DNA from 3 places in the Sinomonas atrocyanea genome. Region 1 is predicted to be linked to each of the others. Evidence: riboswitches for the same ligand, from Rfam matches in the RefSeq annotation. Region 1 holds a riboswitch; each other region holds the start of a gene.
The links. A riboswitch is a leader RNA that binds a small molecule or an ion and turns the genes downstream of it on or off. The one in region 1 is predicted to bind S-adenosylmethionine.
Positions count from the first base shown of each region.

Region 2: it holds a riboswitch for S-adenosylmethionine, as region 1 does, so the genes downstream of both, SA2016_RS12810 (aminotransferase class V-fold PLP-dependent enzyme) here and SA2016_RS02455 (flavin reductase family protein) in region 1, are expected to answer to the same signal.
Region 3: it holds a riboswitch for S-adenosylmethionine, as region 1 does, so the genes downstream of both, SA2016_RS20045 (MFS transporter) here and SA2016_RS02455 (flavin reductase family protein) in region 1, are expected to answer to the same signal.

Region 1 covers NZ_CP014518.1:506,928-512,938, forward strand. Annotated here, with positions in the region: gene SA2016_RS02440 (hypothetical protein) at 1-149, shown strand, start outside; gene SA2016_RS02445 (NADPH-dependent FMN reductase) at 222-938, shown strand; gene acs (acetate--CoA ligase) at 1,056-3,011, opposite strand; SAM riboswitch class I at 3,019-3,134, opposite strand; SAM riboswitch class IV at 3,276-3,387, shown strand; gene SA2016_RS02455 (flavin reductase family protein) at 3,427-3,909, shown strand; gene SA2016_RS02460 (oxygenase MpaB family protein) at 4,032-4,931, shown strand; gene SA2016_RS02465 (DUF503 domain-containing protein) at 5,077-5,370, shown strand; gene SA2016_RS02470 (hypothetical protein) at 5,388-5,849, opposite strand.
Region 2 covers NZ_CP014518.1:2,779,179-2,785,189, forward strand. Annotated here, with positions in the region: gene aroA (3-phosphoshikimate 1-carboxyvinyltransferase) at 1-487, shown strand, start outside; gene rsgA (ribosome small subunit-dependent GTPase A) at 489-1,586, shown strand; gene hisN (histidinol-phosphatase) at 1,651-2,472, shown strand; SAM riboswitch class IV at 2,580-2,694, shown strand; gene SA2016_RS12810 (aminotransferase class V-fold PLP-dependent enzyme) at 2,724-4,124, shown strand; gene SA2016_RS12815 (class I SAM-dependent methyltransferase) at 4,197-4,961, shown strand; gene SA2016_RS12820 (Nramp family divalent metal transporter) at 5,089-6,011, shown strand, end outside.
Region 3 covers NZ_CP014518.1:4,365,354-4,371,364, forward strand. Annotated here, with positions in the region: gene SA2016_RS20040 (LLM class flavin-dependent oxidoreductase) at 1-1,316, opposite strand, end outside; gene SA2016_RS20045 (MFS transporter) at 1,384-2,727, opposite strand; SAM riboswitch class IV at 2,766-2,882, opposite strand; gene SA2016_RS20050 (response regulator) at 3,107-3,823, opposite strand; gene SA2016_RS20055 (sensor histidine kinase) at 3,820-5,055, opposite strand; gene SA2016_RS20060 (hypothetical protein) at 5,063-5,926, opposite strand; gene SA2016_RS20065 (ABC transporter ATP-binding protein) at 5,923-6,011, opposite strand, start outside.

The DNA.
Region 1 (6,011 bases):
CGCTCGTGCGGGCCCTGCGCGCGGGGTGGGCGTGGCTCGTGCGGCAGGCGCGGGCTTCCACCGAGGTCGACGCCCGGCTGCGGGCGCGGCGCGACGAGGATTCGGCCACGATGGCCCGGTCGGGAGCGATCCCGGGGCGCCTCATGTGAGCAGAAGGTTGACGTGTCAATCGCTCAGGCCTACAGTTGATTGAAGCATCAACTAAGACCTTGGAGGCATGCATGTCCTGGCTCAAGAAGCTCTTCGGCACGACCGACTCGTCCGCCGCCCACCGCGCCGAGGCTCCGGCCGCGGAGGCGACCCGCGCTCCGGCGCTCCCTTCCGCGGAGGCGCCCACCGCCGTCGTGCGGGAAGGCGCCCCGCGGATCGCGGTGGTGACCGGAAGCACCCGCCCCGGGCGCAACAGCCGCCAGGTGGCGGAGTGGGTCGTTGCGCGCGCGAACCAGCGCGGCGACGCCTCCTTCGAGCTCGTGGACATCGCCGACTTCAATCTGCCGCTGCTGGACGAGGCCTTCCCCGCCGCGTACGGCAACTACCAGGGCGAGCACACGAAGGCGTGGGCGGCGAAGATCGCCGAATTCGACGGCTACGTGTTCGTCACCCCCGAGTACAACCACTCGACGGCGCCGGCCCTCGCCAACGCGCTCTCGTTCCTCAACGCCGAGTGGGCCAACAAGGCCGCGGGCATCGTGGGCTACGGCTCGGCGCTGGGGGCGCGGGCGGTCGAGCACCTGCGGGGAGTGCTGTCCGAGCTGCAGATCGCCCACGTGCAGAAGACCGGCATGTTCTCGCTCTTCAACGACTTCGAGGACTTCTCGGTGTTCAAGCCGACCGACCTGCAGGCCGTGTCCGTGGACCCCATGCTCGATCAGCTCGTGGCCTGGACCGTGGCGTTCGCCCAGGTCCGCGCGGGCGAGCTCGAGGCCGCCGCGGTCTGAGCGGCTCCTGGAGGTGCCGTAGGTGGCTCCTCAACGGCGCGGAGGTGACTCCTCAACGGCGCGGAGGTGACTCCTCAACGCAGGTGGTTCAGGAGTCAGCTACGTCCGGTTGAGGAGTCAGATCCGACGAGCTTCCAGGACTTGCGCGATCTCCGCGATGCACGGCTCGTTCTGCAGGCTCGTCGTGTCCCCCAGCGCCGTGCCCTCGAACAGCTGCGTCAGGAGCCTGCGCATGATCTTGCCCGAGCGGGTCTTGGGCACGTCCGGCACCACGACGATCTCGCGCGGTTTCGCGATCGGCCCGATCTCCCGCGCAACATGCGCGCGGAGCTCCGCCGCGAGGTCCCCGCGCCGCTCCACCGCGGCGACGGCCTCCGGATTCACGACGACGAAGGCCGCCGCCGCGTGCCCCGTCACCGCATCCGCCACCGGGCAGACGCCGGCTTCGACCACGGCCGGGTGCGAGACGAGGGCCGACTCGATCTCGATCGTGGAGAGCCGGTGGCCGGAGATGTTGAGGACGTCGTCGGTGCGGCCCAGGATCCAGGTGTCGCCGTCGGCGTCGTACTTCGCGCCGTCGCCGGCGAGGAACCAGCCCTGCTCGGCGTACTTGCGCCAGTAGGAGTCCAGGTAGCGCTGCGGGTTGCCCCAGACCGTCCGCGCCATCGCGGGGCCGGTCGCGGTGACCACGATGTTCCCCTGCACGCCCGGCGCGACCCGGGCGCCGTCGTCGTCCACGATCGCCGTGGCGAGCCCGGGCAGCGCCCTGGTGGCGCACCCGGGCTTGAACGCAGCGTCGGCCTGCCGCGGCGAGAGCACGGTCGCGCCGGTCTCCGACTGCCACCACGTGTCCACCATCGGCACCTCGCCGCGCCCGATGTTCGAGCGCAGCCACCGCCACGCCTCCGGGTTCACGGCCTCCCCGACGGTGCCGCACACCCGGACCGAGGAGAAGTCGTACTCCGCGGGCACTCCCTCCGGGAACCAGCCCATGAGCGAGCGCACGAGCGTGGGTGCGGTGTAGTAGCTCGTCACCCCGTAGCGCTGGATGATCTCGAAGTGCCGGCCCGGATGCGGCGTGTTCGGGGTGCCCTCGAAGATCACCTGCGTGACGCCGTTGGAGAGCGGCCCGTAGATCTCGTACGTGTGCGCCGTGACCCAGGCGAGGTCCGCGGTGCACCAGTGCACGTCCGCGTCCCGCAGTGCCGGGTCGGGGTGGGAGAACAGGTACTCGTGGCTCCAGGACGCCTGGGTGAGGTAGCCGCCGGTCGTGTGGACCAGGCCCTTGGGCTTCCCCGTGGTGCCGGAGGTGTACATGATGAACAGCGGCGTCTCGGCCTCGAACGCCTCGGCCTCGTGGACCTCGGGCTGAGCGTCGACGAGCTCGTGCCACCACACGTCGCGGCCCGGCGTCCACGCGATCTCCGAGCCCGTCCGGCGGATCACCAGGACGTGGTCGACGGCGTTGTCCCCGCCGGCTGCTCCGCCGCGCACCGCGGCGTCGGCGTTCTCCTTCACCGGCACGGCCTTGCCGCGGCGGTACTGGCCGTCCGTGGTGACGAGCAGCTTGGCACCCGTGTCCTCGACGCGGAAGCGCAGCGCCTCGGCCGAGAAGCCGCCGAACACGAGCGAGTGCACCGCGCCGATCCGGGCGCACGCGAGCGTGATGACCACGGTCTCGACCAGCACGGGCAGGTAGATCACCACGCGGTCGCCCTGGCCGATCCCGAGCGCGAGCAGGGCGTTCGCGGCCTGGGAGACCCGGCGCTGCAGGTCCGCGTACGTGACGGTGACGCGGTCGCCCGGCTCGCCCTCGAAGTGCAGGGCCACCTTGTCCCCGCGCCCGGCGGCGACGTGGCGGTCGGCGCAGTTCACGGCCGCGTTCAGGCGCCCACCTTCGAACCAGCGGATCACGGGCGGTGTGTCGGTGGAGGGGTCCGCGGGGATCCACGTGTGGGCGGCGTCCCACGGCTCGGCCCACGTCAGGCGCCGCGCGGCGTCCTCCCAGAAGGCGATCCGCTCGGGATCGAGCTGGCTGGTGGCGGTCGTGGGGGGTTCGAGGACAGACGTCATGGCTCTCTCTCCATCGGTTCTGGCGGTAGCACCTGTGGTCCTGCGCAGAGGGTGGTCCTGTGCAGAGGGCCATGGTTGCTGCGGCGTCACGGAGCCAGATCTCTCGGCCGCTCGGGATGGTCACCTCACTGTTGCGCGCCGGATGCAAACCGGCCAAAAAAGGCGTGCAGGGTCGCGTAACAAAGTTCAATGTGACCTTCTGTGTCCCAGGCCACGGCTGGACGGTGGACGCCTCGGAGACGCTTTTCGTAGGGTGGAAGGCAGGATCAAGAGTCCCGGTGCGAAGCTCTGGCTGGCCGGGCGGCAACCCTCTCCCGTAGTGGGGTGCCCCAGATGAGGATCCGGCCGCGGTGGCCATCCGCGGCAAGTACGGCGCCCGGAACCGCGGGCGTCCGGCCGTTTCGCTGGAGGACTCATGACTGCCACCCCGCTCGACCTCGTGACCGGTGCCGACCTGCGCCGGGCCATGGGGTGCTGGGCCACGGGGATCGCCGTCATCACCACCTCGGACGGCGGCACCCTCGCGGGCCTCGTGAGCAATTCGTTCACGTCGATCAGCCTGGATCCGCCGCTCGTCTCGTGGGCGGTGGACAAGTCGTCGAGCTCGTTTGCGACATGGATCAACACCGACAACTACGCCGTGCACATCCTCTCCGAGTCACGGCGGGACCTCGTGCAGCGGTTCGCGGCGAAGGGGACGGACAAGTTCGCGGGGCTGGACTGGGAGCCCGGCGTGCTGGGCTCGCCCGTCGTGGCCGCCGACGTCCCGCGTGTTGAGTGTCGCCTCTGGCAGCGGGTGGACGCGGGGGACCACGTCATCCTGATCGGCGAGGTTGTCAGCATCTCGGGCCAGGACGACTTCCGCCCCCTCACCAACCACGTGTACTGGGCAAAGTAGACCTACTGGCGCACAGCCACGCTGCCGGGGCCCCGGCTCCGCCTCAACGGAGGGGGCCCCGGCATGCTCCGTGCGCCCGACCTACTCTGGACCCGACGTACTCTGGAGGGGTGTCCCCTGACATGCTCGGGCCGCTGCGGAAGCGGCTCCGCCTGACGTTCGCCGGCGAGTCCGAGACCATCCCCGCGTGGGAGACGGCCCTCGAGGACGGCGACGACGCGGGCTTCTTCCCGCCCGACTCCGCCGTCTGGGCGGTGCACGGCTCCATGTCCACGATCGCCGCCGGAATCCGCGCGCTCCTCACCCAGGCGCTCCACCCCGGCGTGCTGGCGGGGGTGGTGGACCACTCCAACTACCGCGCGGACCCCCTCGGCCGCCTGGCCGGGACCATCCGCTGGATCTTCACGGTCACCTACGGCGACACCGCGGCCGCCCGCGCGGCCTGCGCGTGGGTGCGCGGCGTGCACGTGCCGGTGACCGGCACCTACGTCTCGCCGGGCGGCGCGCACGAGCAGTACTCCGCGAACGATCCGGCCCTCGCCGAGTGGGTGCACATCGCGTTCACCGACGCGTTCCTGCGCAGCTACGAGGCCTTCCACGGCCCGGTTCCCGGCGGCGCCGACCGCTATGTGGCCGAGTGGGCCACGGCCGGCGAGCTCATGGGCGTCGCGGACCCGCCCCGCACCGAGGCTGACCTCGCGGAGCGCATCCGGGCGTACGACGCCGCGGGGCAGCTCTCCGGCGGCCCCCGCGTCGACGAGGTGGTCGCCTTCATCCGGCGACCGCCGCTGGACCCGCTCCTCAAGCCCGGCTACGCGCTGCTCTTCGGCGCGGTCCTCGACACGCTTCCGCCGCGGCATCTGGAGCTCCTGGGGCTCTCGCGTCCGCGGCTCGGGCCCGTGCCGCTGCCGCTGGCGGGGGCCGCGAAGGCGACGCTCGCCGTCATCGGCCGGGCGCTGGGCCCGATGGCGCCGAGCGAAGCCGCCGCCCGGCGCCGCCTGGTCCGCCTCGGCGTGCTCTGAGTCCCCGCCCGCTCCCTCGCCTTTCCCCGCCCCGACGCGGGGTCACCTCTCAGCCGACGCGGGGTCACCTCTCGACAGACCCGGGGTCACCTCTCAGCCGACGCGGGGCCTAGGTACTGACATCCCTCCGTGAGTGAATGGGCGCATGTGGATTGCCTGGATCGAGTTCGACCTGCTCCTCGGCGATGTGCACTCCCTCAAGGAGAAACGCTCAGTGGTCCGGCCGATCGTCGCGGAGCTGCGCCGACGGTTCGACGTCTCGGCGGCCGAGGTCGGGGACATGGACCTGCACCGCCGCGCGCGCATCGGCGTCGGCATCGTCAGCGCGGACAGGGCTCACGCGGTGGAGGTGCTCGACGCCGTCGAACGCCTCGTCGCCGGCCGCCCGGAGGTCGAGCTGCTCAGCGCCCGCCGGCGCGAGGCCCGCAGCGACGACTGACCCGCCGCGACGGTGGATCAGCGCACGAACAGCAGGATCACGTGCAGCGCACTCAGCGCGACGCCCGCGACCGCCATCGCCGAGACCCGCGCCGCCCGCACCTTCGACCGGGCGAACGAGCCCCACGCGGCGAACGCGGAGCCGAGGAGGGGCCCTGCAGCGAGGAAGGCGCCGATCCAGGGCACGGCGCCCAGGGTCAGGGCCAGGATGCCGAAGCCGAGCGCCACCCCGCCCAGACCGGTCGCGAGCCGCGAGACGGGTTTGGGCGGCCTGCGCTCGCCCCCTCGCGGCTGCCCGGCGCTGGCGGGCGACGCCGGGCCCCCTCCCGCGCGGACGATCTCGCCGCGGCGGGTGCCGTCCGGCAGGAGGCCATCCAGCCCGCGGCCGGACGCGGCCGCACCGGGCTGGACCCCGTCGGGCCAGTAGGCGCTGGGGTCCCGGTAGGGATTCCGCCGAGGGGCATTGCCGGGGGTGGTCACCGTCCCATTATGGGCGGCCGGCCCCGTGCACGTCCTCAGGGTTCACCCTGAGCAGACCCCGGATCCGCGGGCACCCCCATATGCCCTGCGCTTCGGTCACAGCCCTGCGTTGAAGGCCGGGGCAATGACCGAAGCGCAGGGCATTTCCTCGCCGCGGAGGCC
Region 2 (6,011 bases), 2.1 Mb from region 1:
GGTCGGCGACGCCTGGCGCGAGATCCTCCCCCGCCTCGGAGCCGAGGTGACCCTCGACGCCGGCACCCTCACCGTCCGCGGCGGGGAGCGCATCACCGGAGCGGACCTGGCCGACACGAGCGAGCTCGCCCCGACGGTCGCGGCGCTGTGCGCGCTCGCCGACTCGCCCTCGCGGCTCACCGGCATCGCGCACCTCCGCGGGCACGAGACGGACCGGCTCGCGGCGCTCGTCGCCGAGATCACCCGGCTCGGAGGGGACGCCGAGGAGACCGACGACGGCCTCGTGATCCGGCCCGCCCCGCTGCACGGCGGCGTGGTCCGCTCCTACGCCGACCACCGCATGGCCACCGCCGGCGCCATCCTGGGGCTCGCCGTCCCCGGGGTCGAGGTCGAGGACATCGCCACGACGTCCAAGACCATGCCGGAGTTCCCCCAGATGTGGGCGCGCATGCTGGGCCAGCACGCGCAGGCGGGAGCCGGCTCCTAGCATGGGGCAGCGCGAGTGGGACGAGAGCGACGTCCGCGTCCGCCCGAACAAGCGTGGCAGCCGTCCGCGCACCAAGGACCGGCCGAGCCACGAGGACGCCGTCGTGGGCCGCATCGTCACGGTGGACCGCGGGCGCTACACGGCGGTCCTCGACGAGGACACGCCCCAGGAGCGGGTGGTGATCGCCGCACGGGCCCGGGAGCTGCGCCGCACGCCCGTGGTGCCCGGCGACTTCGTGGGCCTGGTGGGCGACGTCAGCGGCCGGCCCGACACCCTCGCACGGCTCGTCCGCATCGAGGAGCGCTCGACCGTCCTGCGGCGCAGCGCCGACGACACGGACCCGGACGAGCGGGTCGTCGTCGCGAACGCGGACCAGCTCGTGATCGTGGTCGCCGCTGCCAACCCCGAGCCCCGCACCGGCTTCATCGACCGGGCCCTCGTCGCGGCCTACGATGCCGGGATTGAGCCACTGCTGCTCGTGACGAAGGCGGACCTGAAGGATCCGGCCGCGCTCCTGGCCAACTACCGGCTCCTGCCCCTCACCGTCGTCGTGAGCCGCACCGCCGAGGAGCCCGCAGAGGGCGCCCAAACCGAAGACGGCGCCTCGGCCCGGCTCGACGACGAGGCCGTGGAGCGGCTCCGCGCCCAGCTCGAGGGCCACGTGACGGTACTGCTCGGCCACTCGGGCGTGGGCAAGTCCACCATGGTCAACGCGCTCACCGGCGCCGACCGCGCCACCGGCGGGGTCAACGCGGTGACCGGGCGCGGCCGGCACACCTCCTCCTCGGCGCTCGCGCTGCGCCTCGCCGACGCCCCGTCGGGCAGCTGGATCATCGACACTCCCGGGATCCGCTCGTTCGGGCTCGCCCACGTGGACCCCGACCGGATCCTGCACGCCTTCGCGGACCTCGAGCCGGGCATCGAGGCATGCGAACGCGGCTGCCGGCATGACGCCGCGGCAGTGGGCTGCGGCCTCGACGCGTGGGTCGCCGGCGGGCACGCGGGCGACGCCGGCCCGGCCCGCCTCGCGTCGCTGCGCCGCCTCCTCGGGGCCGGCCCGCGGGAGGAAGCGCAGGACGAGAAGGAACTCGGCGTCTAGGCTGTGCTCCCGTCTCGGCTGTGCCTCGCGGCCGGCGCGCGCCCCAGGGGATAGCGTGGGGTCCATGACCTCAGTGACCGAGACCTCGTACAACGACGACCTCCGCCTCGCCCACGTCCTGGCGGACTCGGTCGACGCCCAGACGATGGAGCGGTTCAAGGCCCTCGACCTGAAGGTGGAGACCAAGCCGGACCTGACCCCGGTCACCGACGCCGACCGCGCCGCCGAGGAGGCGATCCGCGGGCAGCTCTCCCGCTCCCGGCCCCGCGACGCGGTGGTGGGCGAGGAGTTCGGGACCACGGGCCACGGGTCCCGCCGCTGGATCATCGACCCGATCGACGGCACCAAGAACTTCGTCCGCGGCGTGCCCGTGTGGGCGTCCCTGATCGCCCTGGCCGACGGCGACGAGATCGTGGTCGGCGTGGTGAGCGCCCCGGCCCTCGGCCGGCGGTGGTGGGCGGCCAAGGGCACCGGCGCCTACACGGGGCGCTCCCTCGCCTCCGCCACGCGGCTGAAGGTCTCCGACGTCTCGAAGCTGCAGGACGCATCGCTGTCCTATTCCTCGCTCTCGGGCTGGAAGGAGCGCGGGAGCCTCGAGGACTTCCTCGGCCTCACCGACGAGGTCTGGCGGACCCGCGCCTACGGGGACTTCTGGTCCTACTGCCTCGTCGCCGAGGGCGCCGTGGACATCGCCACAGAGCCCGAGCTCGCCCTCTACGACATGGCCGCCCTCGTGCCCATCGTCACCGAGGCGGGGGGCCGCTTCACCTCCCTGGACGGGCAGGACGGCCCGTGGGGCGGCAATGCGCTCGCGACCAACGGGATCCTGCACTCCGAGGTGCTCGGCAAGCTGAACCCCGGCCGCGACGACCTCCTGCCGGACTGACGCGGGCCCCGGCAGCCGGCCCGCGCCCCGTCACCGTTCGTCACACTGACCCGCTGCGCGCCGCCCGGCGTGCGCGGCCCTCCCGCGTGCCCTAGGGTCTTTGCCAAGGTCACGAGTGCCAGCGCGAAACCCCGGTTTGCTGGCCGGCAACCCTCCCAGACGCGGCGGGGTGCCCCGGGTGACGACCGGGCCGGTCCGGAACGGATGCGGCAAGCGCGGACCCGAGGGTCCCTCGCCTGTGAGGAACGCCGATGAGCACTGTCCTGTCCCCCACCGCCGACGCTGCCGAGCTGAGCGCGCGGTACCCCGACGCGCTCGAGCCACTCGCCGCCGTCGTCGGCGCCGACCTCGCCGCGCCGCTCGTGACCGGCGGGAGCGTCCGGTACGCCAATCTCGACTACGCGGCCTCCGCCCCGGCGCTGGCCGAGGTCGCCGACCACCTCACCGAGGTGCTGCCCTTCTACGCGAGCGTGCACCGCGGCGCCGGCTACGCCTCGCAGATCAGCACGAGCGTCTACGAGAACGCGCGCGGAACCGTGCGCGCCTTCGCCGGGGCGAGGCCGGACGACGCGGTCGTGTTCACGCGCAACACCACCGACTCCCTCAACCTGCTCGCCGGCTGCGTCCCGCCCGGCCTCGACGTCCTCTACCTGGACATCGAGCACCACGCGAACCTCCTGCCCTGGCAGGGCCGCCCGCACCGCAGCGTCGTCGCCGCGGACACGGTCGCCGAGACGCTCGAGCGCCTCGGCGCAGAGCTCGCCCACGGCGGGGTGGGCCTCCTCGCCGTGACCGGGGCCTCCAACGTCACCGGGGAAGTCCTCCCCCTCGCCGAGCTCGCCGCCCTCGCCCACGCCCACGGGGCCAGGATCCTCGTCGACGCCGCCCAGCTGGCCCCGCACCGCCGGATCGACATGGCGGGGGACCCCGGAGCCGTCACGGGCATCGACTACCTCGCCTTCTCGGGCCACAAGCTCTACGCCCCCTTCGGCAGCGGCGTGCTCGTGGGCCGGCCGGACTGGCTCGACGCCGGCCGGCCGCACCTCGCCGGCGGCGGCGCCGTCAGCGAGGTCCGCCTCGAGTCCGTGGCCTGGGCCACCGGGCCGGCCCGGCACGAGGCCGGCTCCCCCAACGTCCTCGGCGCGGCGACGCTCGCCCGCGCCGCCGAGGTCCTCGGCGCCCTGGACCCCGTCGCGTGGACCCGCCACGAGGAGCAGCTGCGCGCCGCGCTCGTGGACGGCCTGGAGGCGATCGACGGCGTCGGCGTCCACCGCCTCTTCGCCGACGCGCCGTCGGCGATCGGCGTGGTGAACTTCTCGATTGCCGGCTACGACGCGGGCCTCGCGGCCGCCTACCTCTCCGCAGAGCACGGCATCGGCGTGCGGGACGGGCGATTCTGCGCCCATCCTGCCCTGACCCGGCTCGGGCTGCCGGCGGGCTCCCTGCGGGCCAGCTTCGGCGTCGGCTCCCGGCTCGAGGACGTCGAGCGGCTCGTGGCAGCGGTCGGGCAGCTCGTCGAGGCCGGGCTGGGCATCGACTACGCCGTCGACGCCGGGCGATGGGTCCCTGCCCGGGACACCCGGCCGTTCCCCGCCTGGGCGCCCAACACCCCGGGCACCGCGGGGGCGGCGCCGTGCAGCCTCGGCGAGTGAGCGGCGTCGTCCGCACGCCCTAGGGGCCGCGCCCGACGTAGAGTGGGGAGCCGGAATCCTCGAAAGGAACTGATGGGACGGGGCGGGCCGAAGTTCGACGACGCGCGGCGGCGCGAGCTCGCCGGGGCGTTCTCCGCCGGCGGCGAGCACTACGAACGGGTCCGCCCCGGCTACCCGAGGGAGGCGGCCGACTGGATCGTCCCGGACGGCGCGCGCACCGCGGTCGATCTCGGGGCCGGCACCGGCAAGTTCACCGAGCTGCTCGTGGCCCGCGGCCTCGCCGTGACCGCCGTGGACCCGTCCGCGGACATGCTGGCCCAGCTCGCCGCCAGGCTCCCCTCGGTCACGTGCGTCGCTGCCCCCGCCGAGCGGACCGGGCTGCCGGACGCCTCCACGGACGTGGTGGTCGCCGCCCAGGCCTGGCACTGGTTCGACCCGGCGGCCGCGACCCGCGAGGCGGCCCGCCTCCTCCGTCCGGGCGGCCGCGCCGGGCTCGTGTGGAACCAGCTCGACACGCGCATCCCCTGGGTCCACCGGCTCTCGCGCATCATGCACGCCGGCGACGTCCACAAGCCGGACTACCACCCGCCGTCGGGCCCGGAGCTGCACGGCTGGGAGCCGCTCGTGATCGCCTGGGAGGACCCGACCACCCCCGAGGGCATCGTGGAGCTGACGAAGTCCCGCAGCTACTACCTGCGGGCCTCCGAGAAGAACCGGCGCAGGGTCGAGGACAACCTCGCCTGGTACCTCTTCGAGCACCTCGGCCACTCCGCTGGCGAGCCCCTCGCCCTGCCCTACATCACCCAGGCGTGGCGCGCCACGGAGGCACCGCGCTGACGCCGGTGCGCAGCACCTTGCCGCACGCAAGCGCAGCCCGTAGTGTTTAGGTGTACCGAAAACTTATGTTTGGCGCGTCTAAGTGCCAGGCAGGCGCTGGCGAGGAGGCCGGTCGAGGGTGGACAGGGTGCTGAAGGCGCAGCGCACGGCCGCGGGCCGCTCCCGCTGGCCCCTGCTCCTCGGGGCCCTCGGACCGGCGTTCGTGGCCTCCGTGGCCTATGTGGACCCCGGCAATGTGGCGGCGAACCTGACCGCAGGCGCCCGATACGGCTACCTGCTCATGTGGGTGCTCGTCCTCGCCAACCTCATGGCGATGCTCATCCAGTACCTCTCGGCGAAGCTCGGCGTGGTCACGGGGCGCACGCTCCCCGAGCTGCTGGGAGCCCGCCTGAGGCCCGGACCCCGCCGGCTCTACTGGGCGCAGGCCGAGATCGTCGCGCTCGCCACAGACCTCGCCGAGGTGGTGGGCGGCGCGCTCGCGCTGCAGCTCCTGTTCCGGGTCCCGCTCCCCGTGGGCGCCGTCATCGTCGGGGTCGTCTCGATGGGGATCCTCGCGATCCAGGATTTCCGCACCCAGCAGCGGTTCGAGCTGGCGATCGTTGCCCTCCTCGCCGTCATCGCGCTCGGCTTCCTCGCCGGCCTCGCCGTCAGCGCGCCCTCCCCGGCCGCCATGGCCGGCGGGCTCCTTCCCCGGTTCGACGGCCCCGACTCGGTCCTGCTCGCCGCCTCCATGCTGGGGGCCACCGTCATGCCCCACGCGATCTACGTCCATTCGGCGCTGTCCCGCGACCGCCACCGCGGCGACGCCGACGGCCACCCGGGCGCCCCGGCCATCCGGCGGCTCCTGCGGGGGACGCGCGTGGACGTGGTCATCGCCCTCGGGGTCGCGGGCGTCGTCAACATCGGCATGCTCCTCCTCGCAGCCTCCACTCTCGGCGGCACCGAGGGAACGGACTCGATCGAGGGGGCGCACGCGGCGATCGAGAGGGCGCTCGGCCCCGCCGTTGGCATCGTCTTCGCCGTGGGGCTGCTCGCCAGCGGCCTCGCCTC
Region 3 (6,011 bases), 550 kb from region 1:
CCGGCTCCCAGGACGGTCCCCCGGAACGTCGCTCCGGGGGCAGCCTCGGCGAGGAGCCCGCGACGGCGCAGCTCGGGCGAGACGAGCCGGGCGAACTCGAGCAGGTCTGCCGGCCGCACGGCCGAGGTCAGGTTGAACCCGTCCACGCCGCCCTCATCGGCGAAGCGCTCGAGCTCGTCCACGACCGTGGCCGGCGAGCCGACGATCACCGGCCCTCGGCCGCCGATCGAGACGAACTTCGCGACCTCGCGCAGCGTCCACGTCCGCTCCGGGTCCAGGAGCGTGAACTGGGCGAGGGCGGACTGGTTGGCCTCGCTCCTGATGTACGTCAGCGGCGCGTCCTGGTCCAGCCCTGAGAGGTCCACGCCCGTCCAGCCGGCGAACAGCGCGAGCGCGGCGTCGGTGTCCACGTAGGACTCGTACTCGGCGAGCTTCGCGGCGGCGGCCTCGTCCGTCTCGGCCACGATCACGGTCGCGAGGTTGAACGCCTTCACGGAGTCCGGCGCGCGGCCGGCGGCGGCGAGTTCCGCCCTGAGCCCGTCGGTGAACTTCTTCGCCTGCGCGGGCGTGGAGCTGGAGAAGAACACGGCCTCGGCATGCTTCGCGGCGAAGGCCTTGCCGCGGGCCGAGGCGCCGGCCTGGAAGAGCAGGGGGGTCCGCTGCGGGGAGGGTCCGACCAAGGCGGGGCCGGGCACCCGGTAGGCGTCGCCGTCGTGCGCGATCCCGCGGACCCCGGCGGGGTCGGCGAAGAGGTTCGCGGCGGCGTCGGCGACCAGCGCGCCGTCGTCCACCGAGCCCTCCCACAGCTTGTAGACCACGTCCATGAATTCCTCGGCGCGATCGTAGCGCTCATCGTGCGGCACCTGGGTGTCGAGGCCGAGGTTCCGCGCGGCCGACTCCTGGTAGGAGGTGACGATGTTCCACGCGAGCCGGCCGCCCGTGAGGTGGTCCAGCGTGCCGAACCGGCGGGCCAGGAGGTAGGGGTGGTCGTAGGTGACGGAGGCGGTGACGCCGAAGCCGAGCCGCTCGGTGGCCGCCGCGAGGGCGGACACGATCAGCAGCGGGTCGAGGGCCGGGTACTGGACCCCGCCGCGGACGGCCGCGTCGGCGCTGCCGCCGTAGACGTCGTACTGGCCGAGCACGTCCGCGAAGAAGATCCCGTGGAAGCCGCCGTCCTCGAGGGCCTTGGCGAGCCCGGTCCAGTAGCCCAGCTCCGCGAAGCGGTGGGCCTGCGAGTCGGGGTGTCGCCACAGGCCCGGCGACTGGTGCACCGGCACGAGCATCTCGAACGCGTTCAGCAGCAGGGGCTTGGTCACGGGGTTCCTTCCGGATTCGGGTTCCGTGGGCGGGGACTTGGGGGGGCGGACGACGGCGGGCGGCGCCTCAGGCGCCCGCTCCGCCCTCCGCGGTGGCCGGCTGGGCGGCGCGGAGGCCGACCGGGTCCTTGGCGGCGAGGGCCGCCGCCGTGGTGAGGACGCCGAGCACGGCGAACCAGCCGCACACGAGCCACGGCGCCCCGCCCCCGGCCTGGAGCAGGGCCGCGGCGACGAGCGGGGTGACCGCCGCGGAGAGCACGGTGCCGACCTGGTAGCCGAACGAGACTCCCGAATAGCGCAGCTCGGTGGGGAACTGCTCGGCGAACCACGCGGCCTGGGGGCCGTAGATCGCGTCATGGAGGATGTTCATCCCGACGAGGAGCACGAGCGGGAGGAAGGCCAGGCTGCCATGGTCGAGGAACCAGAAGAACGGCCAGATGAGCACCACGACGCCCACGGACGCCCCGACGGCGATGCGCCGGCGTCCGATCCGGTCGGAGAGCCAACCCCAGAACGGGCCCGAGAGCAGCCCGATGGCGGAGACGATGAGGATCGCGGCCAGGCCCGAGGTGGTGTCGTGGCGGCGGTCCTTGAGGTACCCGAGGATGTACACGGTCATGAGCGTGTAGATGGCGGGCTGGACGAGCCGCATACCGATGGTCACGAGGATTCCGCGCGGGTGCTCGCGCAGCACGCGCGCCACGGGCCGGGCCACGGTGCGCGCGGCATCCTTGACCGCCGTGAACTCCTCTGCGTCGGTCACGCCCAGGCGGATCCACAGGCCGATCAGGACGAGGACGCCGGAGAGGAGGAACGGCAGCCGCCACCCGAACGACTGGAACTGCTCAGGGGTGAGGAACCCCTGCGTGAGCGCGTACGCGCCGGTGGCCAGGAGCATGCCGGCCGCCGAGCCCACCTGCGTGAACGAGCCGAAGAGTCCGCGCCGGCCGGCCGGGGCGTGCTCGACGGAGAGCAGCGCGGAGCCGCCCCACTCGGCGCCGGCGGAGAGGCCCTGGATGAGCCGGAGTCCCACGAGTCCCACCACGGCGAGGATGCCGATGGAGGCATAGTTCGGCAGGACGCCGATGAGGGTGGAGGCGATGCCCATGGTCAGCAGGGAGGCCACGAGCAGGGCCTTGCGGCCGATCCGGTCCCCGAGGTGGCCGGAGATGACGCCGCCGAGGGGCCGCGCGATGAACCCGACCGCGTAGGTGGCGAACGAGGCCAGGACGCCCACGAGCGGGCTCGCGTCGGGGAAGAACTGCTTGTTGAACACGAGGGCCGAGGCCGTGCCGTAGAGGTAGAAGTCGTACCACTCGATGGTGGTGCCGACGAACGCCGAGGCGAGGATGCGGCGCTTGGCGCGCAGGGCGGTGCCGAGTCCCGGCTCGGTTCTCAGGAGGGTGGCCATACAGGTCCTCTTCGGGTCGCGGCGCGAGGCTCGCTCAGGCGCCATACTTACGGCGCCGGGGGCCCGCGCGCCGTCGAATCCTCACCTGGGGCACCCCACTACAGCCGGAGGGTTGCCGTCCGGCAAGCCAGGGCTTGATGCCGGAACTCTTGATTCTTCGCCCAGTCTGCCGGTGGGCGCCCCGCCTGACGAAACGCACCCGTCACGGAGGTTCACACTCGCCCCACCCCGCCTTCTGAAGGTCACCTCCTGAAGGTCACCTCCTGAAGGTCAGCTCCTGAAGGTCAGCTCCTGCGGGAGCGACCCGCTGGACCTGACTTCCAGGACGTGACTTCCAGAAGGTGACCTTCAGGAGGTGACTTCCAGACGGAGGGGGGACTCAGTAGTCGGGGTTGCTCGGGATGATGAGCCCCGTCTCGTACCCGTACACGACCGCCTGCACCCGGTCGCGCAGGTGCAGCTTGGTCAGGATCCGGCGCACGTGGCTCTTCACGGTGGCCTCGGAGAGGAAGAACCGGTGCGCGATCTCCGCGTTGCTCAGGCCCTCGCAGATGGCCCGCAGGACCTCGAGTTCGCGCGGCGTCAGCTCCTTGAGCAGGGGGTCCGGGGCGGCGCCGCCGTTGCTCCGGGCGGGCGCGCCGCCGCTGCGGACGTAGGTCTCGAGGAGCCGCTGGGTCACGCGGGGGCTCACGACGGCGTCCCCGCTGGCCACGAGCCGCACGGCCTGGACGAGTTCGGCGGGCGCCACGTCCTTGAGCAGGAACGCCGAGGCGCCGGCCTGGAGGCCGGAGAACGCGTACTCGTCGAGATCGAAGGTGGTCAGGATGATGACGCGGGCAGGGCTGTGGGCGGCGGCGATGCGCCGTGTGGCCTCGATGCCGTCCATGACCGGCATCCGCACGTCCATGAGCACCACGTCGGGGCGCAGCGACTCGGTGAGCTTCACGGCCTCGGCGCCGTTGCCGGCCTCGCCGACCACCTCGATCCCGTCCTCGGACTCGAGGACGAGCCGGAAGCCCATCCGCAGCAGCGGCTGGTCGTCGACGAGCAGGAGCCTCAAGGGCCCCTCGCCGTGGTGGTGCTCCGTCTCGCTCATGCGTCCCCCTCCGCCCAGTGCTGCTCGTCCACCAGCAGCTCGGTCTCCACGACCCATCCTCCCCCGGCCCGCGGGCCCGCGCGGAGGGTGCCGCCGTAGAGGGCGGCCCGCTCCCGCATCCCGGCGATGCCGGCTCCCGTCCCGAGGCGAGGCCGCGCGCCGTCGGCCGCCGCGCCGTCGTTCTCGATCCGGACCCGCACGGTGCTGCCCTCGCGTGCCACCTCGACCTCGACGCGGGAGACCCCGCGCCCGTAGCGGAGCGCGTTGGTCAGGGACTCCTGGACGATCCGGTAGACGGCGAGCTGGAAGGCGGGGTCCGCGGGCGGGGCGGCCCCGGTGAGTGTGAGGACGGCGGGGAGCCCCGCGGTCCGGAACCCGGCCACGAGCGACTGCAAGCTCTCGGTGCCGGGGGCGGGTGCGAGGCTTGCCTCCGATGCCGGCTCGCGGAGCACCCCGAGGACGCGGCGCATGTCCGCCAGGGCGGTGCGCCCGGTACGGGACAGCTCGCCGAGGACCTCCTGGGCCCTGTCCGGGTCCTTCGCGGCGATCTTCGCGGCGCCGTCGCTGAGGGCGACCATGACCGTGAGCGAGTGCGCGACGACGTCGTGCATCTCCCGGGCGATCCGGTTGCGCTCCTGGACGGAGGCCAGCTCGGCCCTGCGCATGGCCCAGGCCCGGATCTCGGCCTGGTGCTCGCGGGTGCCGCGGACCCAGGCTCCGAGCCCGGCGGCGAGGACGTCCATGAGCAACACGGAGACCGCGGCGACCAGGCCCACGTAGCGGGCGTTCTCCGGGACGGCGGGGCCGCGGGGGGTGTAGACGAACGCGTAGTAGACGGAGGCGGGGACCGAGGCGAGCACGGATGCGCCGAAGGCGACGAGCGCCGGGGCTGAGACGGCCACGGCGTAGAGCGCGAAGAAGACCGCCGCGCTCATGACCGAGCTGTTCGGGGACTGGTAGAGCAGGGCGGCGTCGATCGCCACGGTCACCACCAGCACGGCCCACGGGGACCGGCGCCGCCCCAGCAGGGCCGCCTGCTGGACGGCCAGCAGGGCCAACCGCCACCAATTGCCGTGCAGGGCGTACTCGGCGAAGAGCGGCCCCGCGAGGAACGCGGCCGCGGCGACGACGATCCAGTCCATCGCCACGGGACGGTCGGCCAGGTACGCGCGGACGCGGCCCCGCCGTGGCGGGACCGCGAGGGCGAGCGCCTGCGCGCCGGGAGCGTGCACGGTCCTCCTACACGTCCCGCTGCTTGAGCGTGGTGAAGGCGGCGAAGAGGAGCACCACCACATAGGCGGCGATGACCAGCGTGCCCTGCCAGGGCTCGAGGAGGGAGGAGTCCAGGGGCTGGCTGGACCCTGCCTCGAGCATGGACTGGAACGCGTTGGTGGGGAGGTACTTGCGTGCCTCCTTGAAGAAGTCGTTCGGAATGAGCTGGAAGATGATCGGGAGCACGAACAGCACGGCCACCAGCGTGACGATCGCCCCGGCGGAGTTGCGCAGGAGTGCGCCGAGCGAGAGCCCCATGAGGGCCACCGCGGACACGTAGGCCGCGCTGAGGAGCATGATCCGCTGGACGTCCCAGCTCGCCATGTCGAGGCTCAGGCTGTAGTTGCCGAGGATCGGCTGGGCCACGAGGCCGCCGAGGTAGGCGCCCGCGTAGGTCACCGCGAACCCGACCACGACGGCGTAGACCGCCTTCGCGGCGAGCACGGGCCAGCGCCTGGGGACCGCGGCGAACGTCGCCCGCGACATGCCGGAGGTGAACTCCGCGCTGATCAGGAGCACGGCGAGCGAGCCGACGATGAGCTGCGAGAAGGTCACGCCTGCATCCGGAAGGTGCGGGAGCAGGGCGGTGACGTTGATGGCCTCGCGCGGATTGGTCACGGTGCCGCTGTGCTGGGCCTGGGAGACCTGGCCGAAGCCCCACGCCTGGAGCGCCGCGAAGCCCATCATGAGCGCGACGGCGCAGACCAGGAGGATCCGGGTCGACAGGAGCGAGAGGAGCTTGATCCGCTCGGAGGCCAGGACCCGGAGGAAGGTCGGGCCGGCGAGGGCCGGTGCCGCGGAGCGGCGGGCGTGCTGGACTGCGGTGCTCATCGGTGCGCCTCCTGGGTCTGGGCGGGGGTGGCCGCGGCGGGCAGGCTGGGCGCGTGGCCGGCATCGGGACGGTCGGAGCGGTACT